DNA from 3 places in the Cupriavidus sp. OTU4054 genome. Region 3 is predicted to be linked to each of the others. Evidence: predicted binding sites of a transcription regulator. Region 3 holds the regulator's gene; each other region holds the start of a gene.
The links. The regulator sigma-54, encoded in region 3, starts transcription at its own class of promoters, with help from an activator protein. The targets are predictions, from matches to a motif close to TGGCANGNAANCTGCTTT.
Positions count from the first base shown of each region.

Region 1 (3,273 bases), on a different contig from region 3:
GCCGCCACGACCTCTTGCGAGGCGTTCTCGGGCGCGTCGAACAGCGTGTTGATGGCCTGCGTGCGCACCGCGATATCGGGCGACTGCAATTGCAGGCTGCTGGCCGCGCTATCGACGAGCGTGCGCAGGCTGTTGTTGAGCGTCAGCGATTCCAGATCGTCCTGCTTCACGGTCACGGGCTTGCCGCTGATCGCATCGACGAACTTGTCGCCGTCCTGCCGCACCATGCCCACCGACGGCGCGTACTGCAGCGCATCGTCCTGCAGGGCCTTGAGGATCGGAGCGGCCTGCTCGGGGGGCGCCTTGGTCAGCGCGGTCACCGCGGCGGTCTTCGCGTCGAAGTCGTCTTCCGCAAGCGGCTTGAGATCGGCCTGCGTCAGGGGTGCGGCCCAGAGCGGCGCCGCCCACAGTGACGTGAGCAGCAGCGCTGCCAGCATGGCGCGGAGCCATGATCGGAATATGGGTGATGGCATAGGGCTGGCGGAGTGTCTTTGGGCGTGGCGCGATTCGTGTACGTCGATACTCGCGTCTGGTTTTATGAGGACCCCTCTCCCGCGGGGAGAGGGGGTACTGCGCTATCCGGATGACGGAAATCCCGGTGCTTACATCACCTTGTCCGGCTTGCCTTCGTTACCCGAGATGAACGGGCTCCACGGTTGCGCGCGGATCGGCTTCGCGGTCTTCCACACCACGTTGAACTGACCGTCGGCCTTCACTTCGCCGATCATCACGGGCTTGTACAGGTGGTGGTTGTCGCCCATCGTCAGCGTGAAGCCATCCGGTGCCTTGAAGGTCTGGCCGTACATCGCGGCGCGCACCTTGTCCGGATCGGTCGTGCCGGCCTTCTTGACCGCCTGTGCCCACATGTGGATACCCACATAGGTGGCTTCCATCGGGTCGTTGGTCACGCGCTTGTCGCCGCCGGGCAGGTTGTTCGCCTTGACCCATGCCGCCCACTTCTTCTTGAACGCTTCGTTCTCGGGGTTCTTCACCGACATGAAGTAGTTCCATGCGGCCAGATGGCCCACCAGCGGCTTGGTGTCGATGCCGCGCAGTTCTTCCTCGCCCACGGAGAACGCCACCACCGGCACGTCCTTGGCCTTCAGGCCGGCGTTGCCCAGTTCCTTGTAGAACGGCACGTTCGAGTCGCCGTTGATCGTCGAGATCACGGCCGTCTTGCCGCCCTGCGAGAACTTCTTGATGTTCGCGACGATGGTCTGGTAGTCGCTATGACCGAACGGGGTGTAGACCTCCTCGATGTCCTTGTCGGCCACGCCCTTGCTCTTCAGGAACGCGCGCAGGATCTTGTTGGTCGTACGCGGGTACACGTAGTCCGTGCCCAGCAGGAAGAAGCGCTTGGCGCCGCCGCCTTCCTTGCTCATCAGGTATTCCACGGCGGGGATGGCCTGCTGGTTCGGCGCGGCACCCGTGTAGAACACGTTCTTCGACATTTCCTCGCCCTCGTACTGCACGGGGTAGAACAGCAGCGAGTTCAGTTCTTCATAGACCGGCAGCACCGACTTGCGCGACACCGACGTCCAGCAGCCGAACGTCACGGCGACCTTGTCGTTGGTAATCAGCTGACGTGCCTTCTCCGCGAACAGCGGCCAGTTCGAGGCCGGGTCCACCACCACGGGTTCGAGCTTGCGGCCCAGGACACCGCCGCTCTTGTTGATCTCGTCGATGGTCATCAGGGCCACGTCCTTGAGCGACGTTTCCGAAATGGCCATCGTGCCCGACAGCGAATGCAGGACACCGACCTTGATCGGGTCCTTCGACTGCGCCATCAGCGGGCTGGTACCGATCATCGCCGCGGCGGCTACCGCCGACAGCTTCAGCATGTCACGTCGTTTCATTGCAGCTCCCAGTTTTCGTATGTGGTTAGGGACTACGCACCCCGGGTGATGCTTCTGCAACTAGCGTGCCACCGCGAAAACGCGATGCCGACGTGACAATTCCTCAGGTTCGCACTAGCATGGTGCCGCCCATCATCACGGCAACGCGCACTGTTTTCGTGCGCGCGCCAGAAAACGGGGCGTAGCCGCCGCCAGACCGCGCCACGCCTGCGCTGAAACGGCCTTGCGCGGACTTCCTGCGTGGTGCGTTCAGCGCCGATCGAGCGTCTCGCCCGTGTGCATGTCCTTGAGCGGCTCAGACGATGCACCGAAATATGGCCGGGCCCAGATCAGCGTTCGGGCAGGCGTATCGCGGATGGCGGCAATCGAGAATTCGCTGCGCGCGGGGAACACGACTTCGGGCCCGAAGCGGCCGCCGTCGGCGCGCGGCATCTCCAGCTGGCGCCCTGCCGGGCCCTCGACCGCGAACAGATAAGGGCGCGGCCCGCCCGCTCCCGCCTCTGCCGCCGCTCCCGCCAATCTCGACGCGCGATCGGCGTCCGCGAGCAGGGCCGAATGCATGAGCGGCTTCGCCGTCCTCACGATATCGCCCTCGACGATGGTCCGGCCGTAAAGGCCGGGCGCACCGGCGCCGCCGCGATAGGACGCCCCCGGAAAATCGCGCAATGCGAGCAGATCCGCGCGCGACGGCTGCCGGGCACCGCGCGACGCGCCCGAGGTCAACGGCAACGCGGCGCCCTGCAGCAAGGGCAGCATCATGGCCTGCTCGTACTGGCGCTCCGCTTCGGAGAACCTTCGCGCGAGCGGCGCGAAGCGCTGGGCGCGCGACTCGGCCTCCGCATCGGGCAAGGGCGGTGGCGGATCGAAATGCGGGGCCGGCGCGATCGCGGCGATCGCGTCCGCCATGCCGGGCTCGGTCCTGCGATGGCCCGTCAGCAGGTCTCGCTCCATGGCGGGCCTGCCCGGGCGAAGCCGCGCCGTCGCGGCCGCCCCGGCGGGGACTTCGTGCATCAGCACATAGCGCACGCCGCCGTCGCTTTCCATGGCGCCGATTTCGAAGCGGGTGCCCGGTGCGTAGACCAGCGAGGGATTGGCCTCGCCATGGAACGGCGTCGTGTTCCTGCCGGTACGGCCCTCGATACGGAACAGCGTCGGGATGCCCGCATCGACGGTACCGACCGCGGCGCCCTCGCCGCGGCCGAGCGCGGCGCGCGCGTCGGGCAGTGCCATATCGGTGGAAAGGAAGATGTCCGCGGTCACGATATCGCCGGTCCTGACGAGCCGCTCGTATGCGAGCGCGGGCGTGCGCGTGGCGAAGTACGATACGCCGGGCGTCGGCGGCAGCGCGTGCAACGCGGCCGCGAGCGCATGCACGTCGCGCGTCACGGGCCCCGCGCCCGTGCCGCGCAGACTATCG
Region 1 is NZ_JASATF010000008.1:67,285-70,557, reverse strand. It holds gene urtB (urea ABC transporter permease subunit UrtB) at 1-437, opposite strand, end outside; gene urtA (urea ABC transporter substrate-binding protein) at 603-1,856, opposite strand; gene AAHB16_RS11945 (hemagglutinin repeat-containing protein) at 2,106-3,273, opposite strand, start outside.
Region 1: urtA (urea ABC transporter substrate-binding protein) is a predicted target of sigma-54. The motif match lies at 1,910-1,927, and genes of this name have one in related genera.

Region 2 (3,273 bases), on a different contig from region 3:
AGCTTCATCATGCGTCAGGCGACCTTGACCGTCAGGTCGCCCACGCCTTCGACGTGGCAGGTCATGACGTCGCCCTTGACGATCGGGCCCACACCTTCCGGCGTGCCGCTATAGATCAGGTCGCCCGGCTGCAGCTCGAACAGCTTCGACAGGTACGACACCATTTCCGGCACGGACCAGATCAGGTCCGACAGATCGCCACGCTGCTTCTCGACGCCGTTCACCGCAAGCGTGACCGCACCCTTTTCCGGATGGCCGATCGCCGAGACCGGAACGATCGGGCCGATCGGCGCCGACTTGTCGAACGCCTTGCCCGTTTCCCAGGGTCGGCCCGTCTTCTTCGACTCGTTCTGCAGGTCGCGGCGGGTCATGTCGAGGCCCACCGCATAACCGAACACGTGGCTCGCGGCCTGCTCGACCGGAATGTCCTTGCCGCCCTTGCCGATGGCCACCACGAGTTCGATCTCGTAATGGACATTGCTGGAGCCCGGCGGATACGGGAACGTGCCTTCGCTGTTGTCCGCCACATAGCTCACCGCGTCGGACGGCTTGCAGAAGAAGAACGGCGGCTCGCGATCGGGGTCCGAACCCATCTCGCGCGCATGCGCCGCATAGTTGCGGCCCACGCAGTACACACGACGCACGGGAAAGCTTGCGCTGCTGCCTCGCACGGGAACGCCAACGGGGGCTTGCGGGGCGAATACGAACTCGGTCATCCAACTATCTCCAGACTCTGGTCTTTTGGGTTGCAATGCGGGCTGCAATGCGGGGCTGCAATGCGGATAAGCGAACTACCTCGGGTCGCGCGACATGCACGAGCCCGCGCGGCAGTGCAAGAGCATACACCCGGTGCCGCGCCGAAACATGTCTATCGTGTTTTCCACTTCCTAAGTCGGCGCGAATCTTGCATGATGCAGTGCAACCGAAGCGACTCCATGACCCGCCGCCACCCGCCCCCTTCTGCTCCTGTCCAGCCGGCCGCCCGCCCGCTGCGCATCCTTCTGGTGCGGGACCCCCACGACGAAGATCCGCTCAACGTCGAGACCATCCGCGCCGGCCTGGCGCAGGCAGGCTTCACGGAGGTGCATACCGTCGACGCGGACCTGCGGCTGCCGGACGTCATTTCCGCGCGGCAGCCGGACCTCGTGATCATCGCGTCCGAGTCCGCCGCGCGCGACACCATCGAGCATGTGTGCGTCTCCACCCAGCACGCGCCGCGGCCCATCGTGCTGTTCACCGACAACGACGATTCCGCGCGGATCAAGGCCGCGCTGACCGCCGGCATCACCGCCTATATCGTCGATGGCCTGCGCGCCGAGCGTGTGAAGACCGTGCTCGACGTGGCCTATGCGCGCTTCGAGCTCGACCAGCAGCTGCGCGCCGAGCTCGACGCCACCAAGCTCAAGCTTGCGGAACGCAAGATCGTCGAGCGCGCCAAGGGCCTGCTGATGCAGGCGCGCGGCATCGGCGAGGACGAAGCGTACAAGCGCCTCCGCAGCATGGCGATGGAGCGCGGCATCAAGCTCGTGGAAGCCGCCCAGCGCGTGATCGACGTCATGGTCTGAGCCCGACCGGCGGCGCACGCCGCTGGTGCAATGCACAACTGTGGCGCTGCCCCGCCCACCCGCGCGCCCTCCGCAGACTGCCTTTCAGGCACCTTTCGCACGCAATTCGCCCATTCGCACGCTGGCACATCACTTGCGTTAACAGCGGTCACGGCCAACGACGGCCGCGGCTGCACCGGTTTCAACCCACACAACTCGATGGATGCGCGCGCTCAAAGGCGAGCACGCGCCCCCGGACAACGACGTCCTGAACTGCACCCGATCCTGAACAAGGCGGGCGGCGGCTCGGGACGTTTTTTATTGGAGCCTTTCTCAATGCCTTCTCGCCTCAAGATCGCCAAGCCGCTGCGCGTCACCGCGGACAACGCCACCGCCGATACCGTTCCCGCGAGCCAGGGACGGCGCCGCGCGCTGGCGACCATCGCCGGTGCCAGCGTGATGACGCTCGTCGATCCGCTCGTGCGCAGCGGGGCATGGGCAGCAGGCTCCGATGCGCCCGAGAAATCCGAGGTGAAGATCGGCTTCATTCCGCTGACCGACTGCGCGTCCGTCGTCATGGCCTCCACACTCGGCCTCGACAAGAAGTACGGCATCAAGATCACGCCGAGCAAGGAAGCCTCGTGGGCGGCCGTGCGCGACAAGCTCGTCAACGGCGAACTCGATGGGGCACACGTGCTGTATGGCCTGGTCTATGGCGTGCAGCTCGGCATCGGCGGTCCCAAGAAGGACATGGCCGTGCTGATGAGCCTGAACCACAACGGCCAGGCCATCACGCTGTCCTCGAAGCTCGCCGAGAAAGGCGTGAAGGATGGGGCGAGCCTCAAGGCGCTGATGATGAAGGAGAAGCGCGACTACACGTTCGCGCAGACCTTCCCGACGGGCACGCACGCGATGTGGCTGTACTACTGGCTCGCGGCCAACGGCATCAATCCGATGCAGGACGCGAAGGCCATCACCGTGCCGCCTCCGCAGATGGTCGCGAACATGCGCGTCGGCAATATGGACGGCTTCTGCGTGGGTGAGCCGTGGGGCGCGCGCGCCATCGCCGACAAGATCGGTTTCACGGCCGAGACCACGCAGGCGATCTGGAAGGACCATCCGGAGAAGGTGCTCGGCACCACGTCCGACTTCGTGCAGAAGAACCCGAACACCGCGCGCGCGATGACGGCCGCGATTCTCGAGGCATCGAAGTTCATCGATGCCTCGGTATCCAACCGCCGCAAGACGGCCGAGACGATCGCCGCCAAGTCGTATGTGAACACCGACATGGACATCATTCTCGACCGCATGCTCGGTCGCTACTCGAATGGCCTCGGCAAGACGTGGGACGACCCGGACTCGATGAAGTTCTATCAGGACGGCGCCGCGAACTTCCCGTTCCTCTCCGACGGCATGTGGTTCCTCACGCAGCAGAAGCGCTGGGGCCTGCTCAAGGACCACCCCGACTACCTCGCGGTGGCGAAGCAGGTCAACCGCATCGACCTGTTCAAGCAGGCCGCCACCGCCGCGCAGGTACCGCTGCCCAAGTCGGACTTCCGCACCGCCAAGCTGATCGACGGCGTGGTGTGGGATGCCACCAAGGACCCGAAGGCGTACGCCGACGGTTTCAAGATCAAGGCCTAGTTTGTAGTTCGATTTTCTCTTTGTCGTGCCCCGCCTTCAGGAGCCAGACGTGAACGCCATTGTCCAGACCGCGCCCGAGCGCGCA
Region 2 is NZ_JASATF010000045.1:21,159-24,431, reverse strand. It holds gene maiA (maleylacetoacetate isomerase) at 1-8, opposite strand, end outside; gene AAHB16_RS31115 (fumarylacetoacetate hydrolase family protein) at 15-716, opposite strand; gene AAHB16_RS31110 (ANTAR domain-containing response regulator) at 936-1,565, shown strand; gene AAHB16_RS31105 (CmpA/NrtA family ABC transporter substrate-binding protein) at 1,881-3,188, shown strand; gene ntrB (nitrate ABC transporter permease) at 3,238-3,273, shown strand, end outside.
Region 2: AAHB16_RS31105 (CmpA/NrtA family ABC transporter substrate-binding protein) is a predicted target of sigma-54. The motif match lies at 1,688-1,705, and genes of this name have one in related genera.

Region 3 (3,273 bases):
GGTCGGGCTGCTGGGCCCGAACGGCGCGGGCAAGACGACCTCGTTCTACATGATCGTGGGCCTCGTCGCGCTCGACGAAGGCGACATCGTGCTCGATGGCGACCACATCAGCGGCCTGCCGATCCACGAGCGCGCGCGCATGGGCCTGTCGTACCTGCCGCAGGAAGCGTCGGTCTTCCGCAAGCTCAACGTGGAAGAGAACATCCGCGCGGTGCTCGAGCTGCAGCAGGAGAACGGCAAGCCGCTCAAGAAGGACGAGATGAACAAGCGGCTGGACACGCTGCTCGACGATCTCCAGATCGCGCACCTGCGCAACAACCCCGCGCTGTCCCTGTCCGGCGGCGAGCGCCGCCGCGTGGAAATCGCGCGCGCGCTGGCCTCCTCGCCCCGCTTCATCCTGCTCGACGAGCCGTTCGCGGGCGTGGATCCGATCGCCGTCGGCGAAATCCAGCGTATCGTCAGCTTCCTCAAGGCACGCAACATCGGCGTGCTGATCACCGACCACAACGTGCGCGAAACGCTCGGCATCTGCGACCACGCGTACATCATCAGCGAAGGCACGGTGCTCGCCGAGGGCCAGCCCGAGGACATCATCGCCAACGAATCCGTGCGGCGCGTCTACCTGGGCGAAAACTTCCGGATGTGATGCCCCGGCCGCGAGTGCGGCCGCTCACATTCGCGCTCGGTCAGACACGATCACCGAGCCAAAGCGATAGGCGATAGCAATTTCCGTTCCATCGACGAGAAGATGCGCATAGAATAGGTCGCATGAAACCGTCGCTTCAGCTTCGCCTCTCCCAGCACCTTGCCCTTACCCCCCAACTGCAGCAGTCGATCCGGCTGCTGCAGCTCTCGACGTTGGAGCTCCAGCAGGAAGTGGAGCAGGCTCTGACGGAGAATCCCCTGCTCGAGCGCGAAAACGACTGGATCGAGAGCCCGCTGCGCGTGGCCGCCGATGGCTCCGTCAACGTGCAGAGCGCCCCCGCGCCCGCCCCGGCCGAGCCGCAGGGCAACGGCGAGGAGCGCGCGGAAGGCGCGGGCGGCAGCGACGAGGAAGGCTTCGGCGGCGATAACACCAGCGAGGACTACGGCAACGACTGGAGCCTCGACGATTTCGCGCGCCGTCCGCAGGGCGACGAGGACGAGAAGACGCCGATGCAGCTGCGCGACGCGGAACCCACGCTGCGCGAGCATCTGATGGAACAGGTCGCGCCGCTGAAGATTTCCCTGCGCGACAAGGGCCTGGCGGTGTTCCTGATCGAGTCGCTCGACGACGATGGCTATCTCGGCGCCACCCTCGAAGAAATTTTCTCGGAACTGCCCGAGGAACTCGAGTTCGAAATAGAGGAAGTGCAGTCGATGCTCACGCTGCTGCAGAGCTTCGATCCGCCCGGCGTGGGCGCGCGCAATGCGGCGGAATGTCTCACGCTGCAGCTGCGCCGCATCTCGCATCCGCAACGCGATCTTGCATTGTCGATCGTCAACCACCATCTGGAGTTACTGGCGGTGCGTGATTACACGCGCCTCAAGAAAGCGCTCCAGGTGGACGAAATAGCATTGAAGGCCGCGCACGATCTGATCCGCTCGCTGGCACCGTATCCCGGGCACGCCTATAGCAGGCCCGAGGCCGATTTCGTGGTGCCCGACGTGTTCGTGCGCAAGAGCGGAGGTGGCTGGATTGCCCAGCTGAATCCCGATGTGATGCCGCGATTACGCATCAACGACATGTACGCGCAGATCCTGCGCGGCGCGAAGGGCGAATCGGGCACTGCGGGGCTGCAGCAGAAGCTTCAGGAGGCGCGGTGGCTCATCAAGAACATACAGCAGCGCTTCGATACGATCCTGCGTGTGGCGCAGGCTATCGTCGAACGGCAGAAGAACTTTTTCACCCATGGGGAAATCGCGATGCGCCCCTTGGTTTTGAGGGAGATAGCCGATACACTCGGTTTACATGAGTCCACGATTTCGCGCGTGACCACGAACAAGTACATGGCCACGCCGATGGGGACTTTCGAGTTGAAGTACTTCTTCGGGAGCCACGTGTCCACCGAAACGGGTGGCGCAGCTTCATCCACGGCAATCCGCGCGCTGATCAAGCAACTCATAGGAGCCGAAGACCCCAAGAATCCCCTTTCCGACAGCCGCATCGCCGAACTGTTGGGCGAGCAGGGCTTTGTGGTCGCGCGGCGCACCGTCGCCAAATACCGCGAAGCGCTCAAGATCCCGGCAGTGAATCTCCGCAAGACTTTGTAGCCGAGTTGCACCGTCTGCCTGGTGTGACTCTTTCAGAAGGAGAAACGCTATGAACTTCAAGATCAGTGGACACCACCTGGACATCACGCCCCCTCTGCGTGAGTACGTGGAAACGAAACTGGAGCGTATCGTCAGGCATTTCGATCAAGTCATCGGTGTGAGCGTGCTGCTATCGGTCGACAACCACAAGGAAAAGGAACGGCGGCAGTATGCGGAAATCAATCTGCATCTGAAGGGCAAGGACATCTTCGTCGAAGCGCATCATGAAGACCTGTATGCGGCGATCGACTGTCTGGTCGACAAGCTCGACCGTCAGGTCATCCGCTACAAGGATCGCGTGCAGGGCCACGACCGCGAAGCCCTGAAGTACCAGATGGCTGCCGCGCAAATGCAGCAGCAATAAACACCGACGCGCGACGCCAACGTCGCCAAGGAGTGATACGAAGAGAGCAAAGCCGCGCAATCAGCGCGGCTTTTTTGATGGGCGCCCGATACGCGCGGCGCGTGGTCCGCCAGCCACGGGGAGTTGCAACCGTGCGGCGTCGGTGTATGCTGCGCCATACATGTACAAAGGAGACTGGCGTTCGCCGCCCGGAGTTGGCGACCGGTAGTGACCGGTATGGCGCAACGCTGCGGTGCACAAGGAACCGATGCCGCTGCTCTATAATGGCCGGACGCTTTACACCCCCAAGATACCCGCGCATCGCCCATGAATCGTTTGGCCAAACTGCTGCCACCCGGCAACATCACTCTCGACGTCAGCGTCACCAGCAAGAAGCGGGTGTTCGAGCAGGCCGGGCTCCTGTTCGAGAACAACCATGGCGTGGCACGCGCCACCGTGACCGACAATCTGTTCGCGCGGGAATCGCTCGGCTCGACCGGCCTGGGTGCCGGGGTCGCGATTCCGCACGGCCGCATCAAGGGGCTCAAGCAGCCGCTGGCCGGCTTTATGCGCCTGGCCGAGCCGATCCCGTTTGAATCGCCCGATGGCAAGCCCGTATCGCTGCTGATCTTCCTGCT
Region 3 is NZ_JASATF010000047.1:19,169-22,441, forward strand. It holds gene lptB (LPS export ABC transporter ATP-binding protein) at 1-646, shown strand, start outside; gene AAHB16_RS31440 (RNA polymerase factor sigma-54) at 769-2,253, shown strand; gene hpf (ribosome hibernation-promoting factor, HPF/YfiA family) at 2,303-2,656, shown strand; gene ptsN (PTS IIA-like nitrogen regulatory protein PtsN) at 2,963-3,273, shown strand, end outside.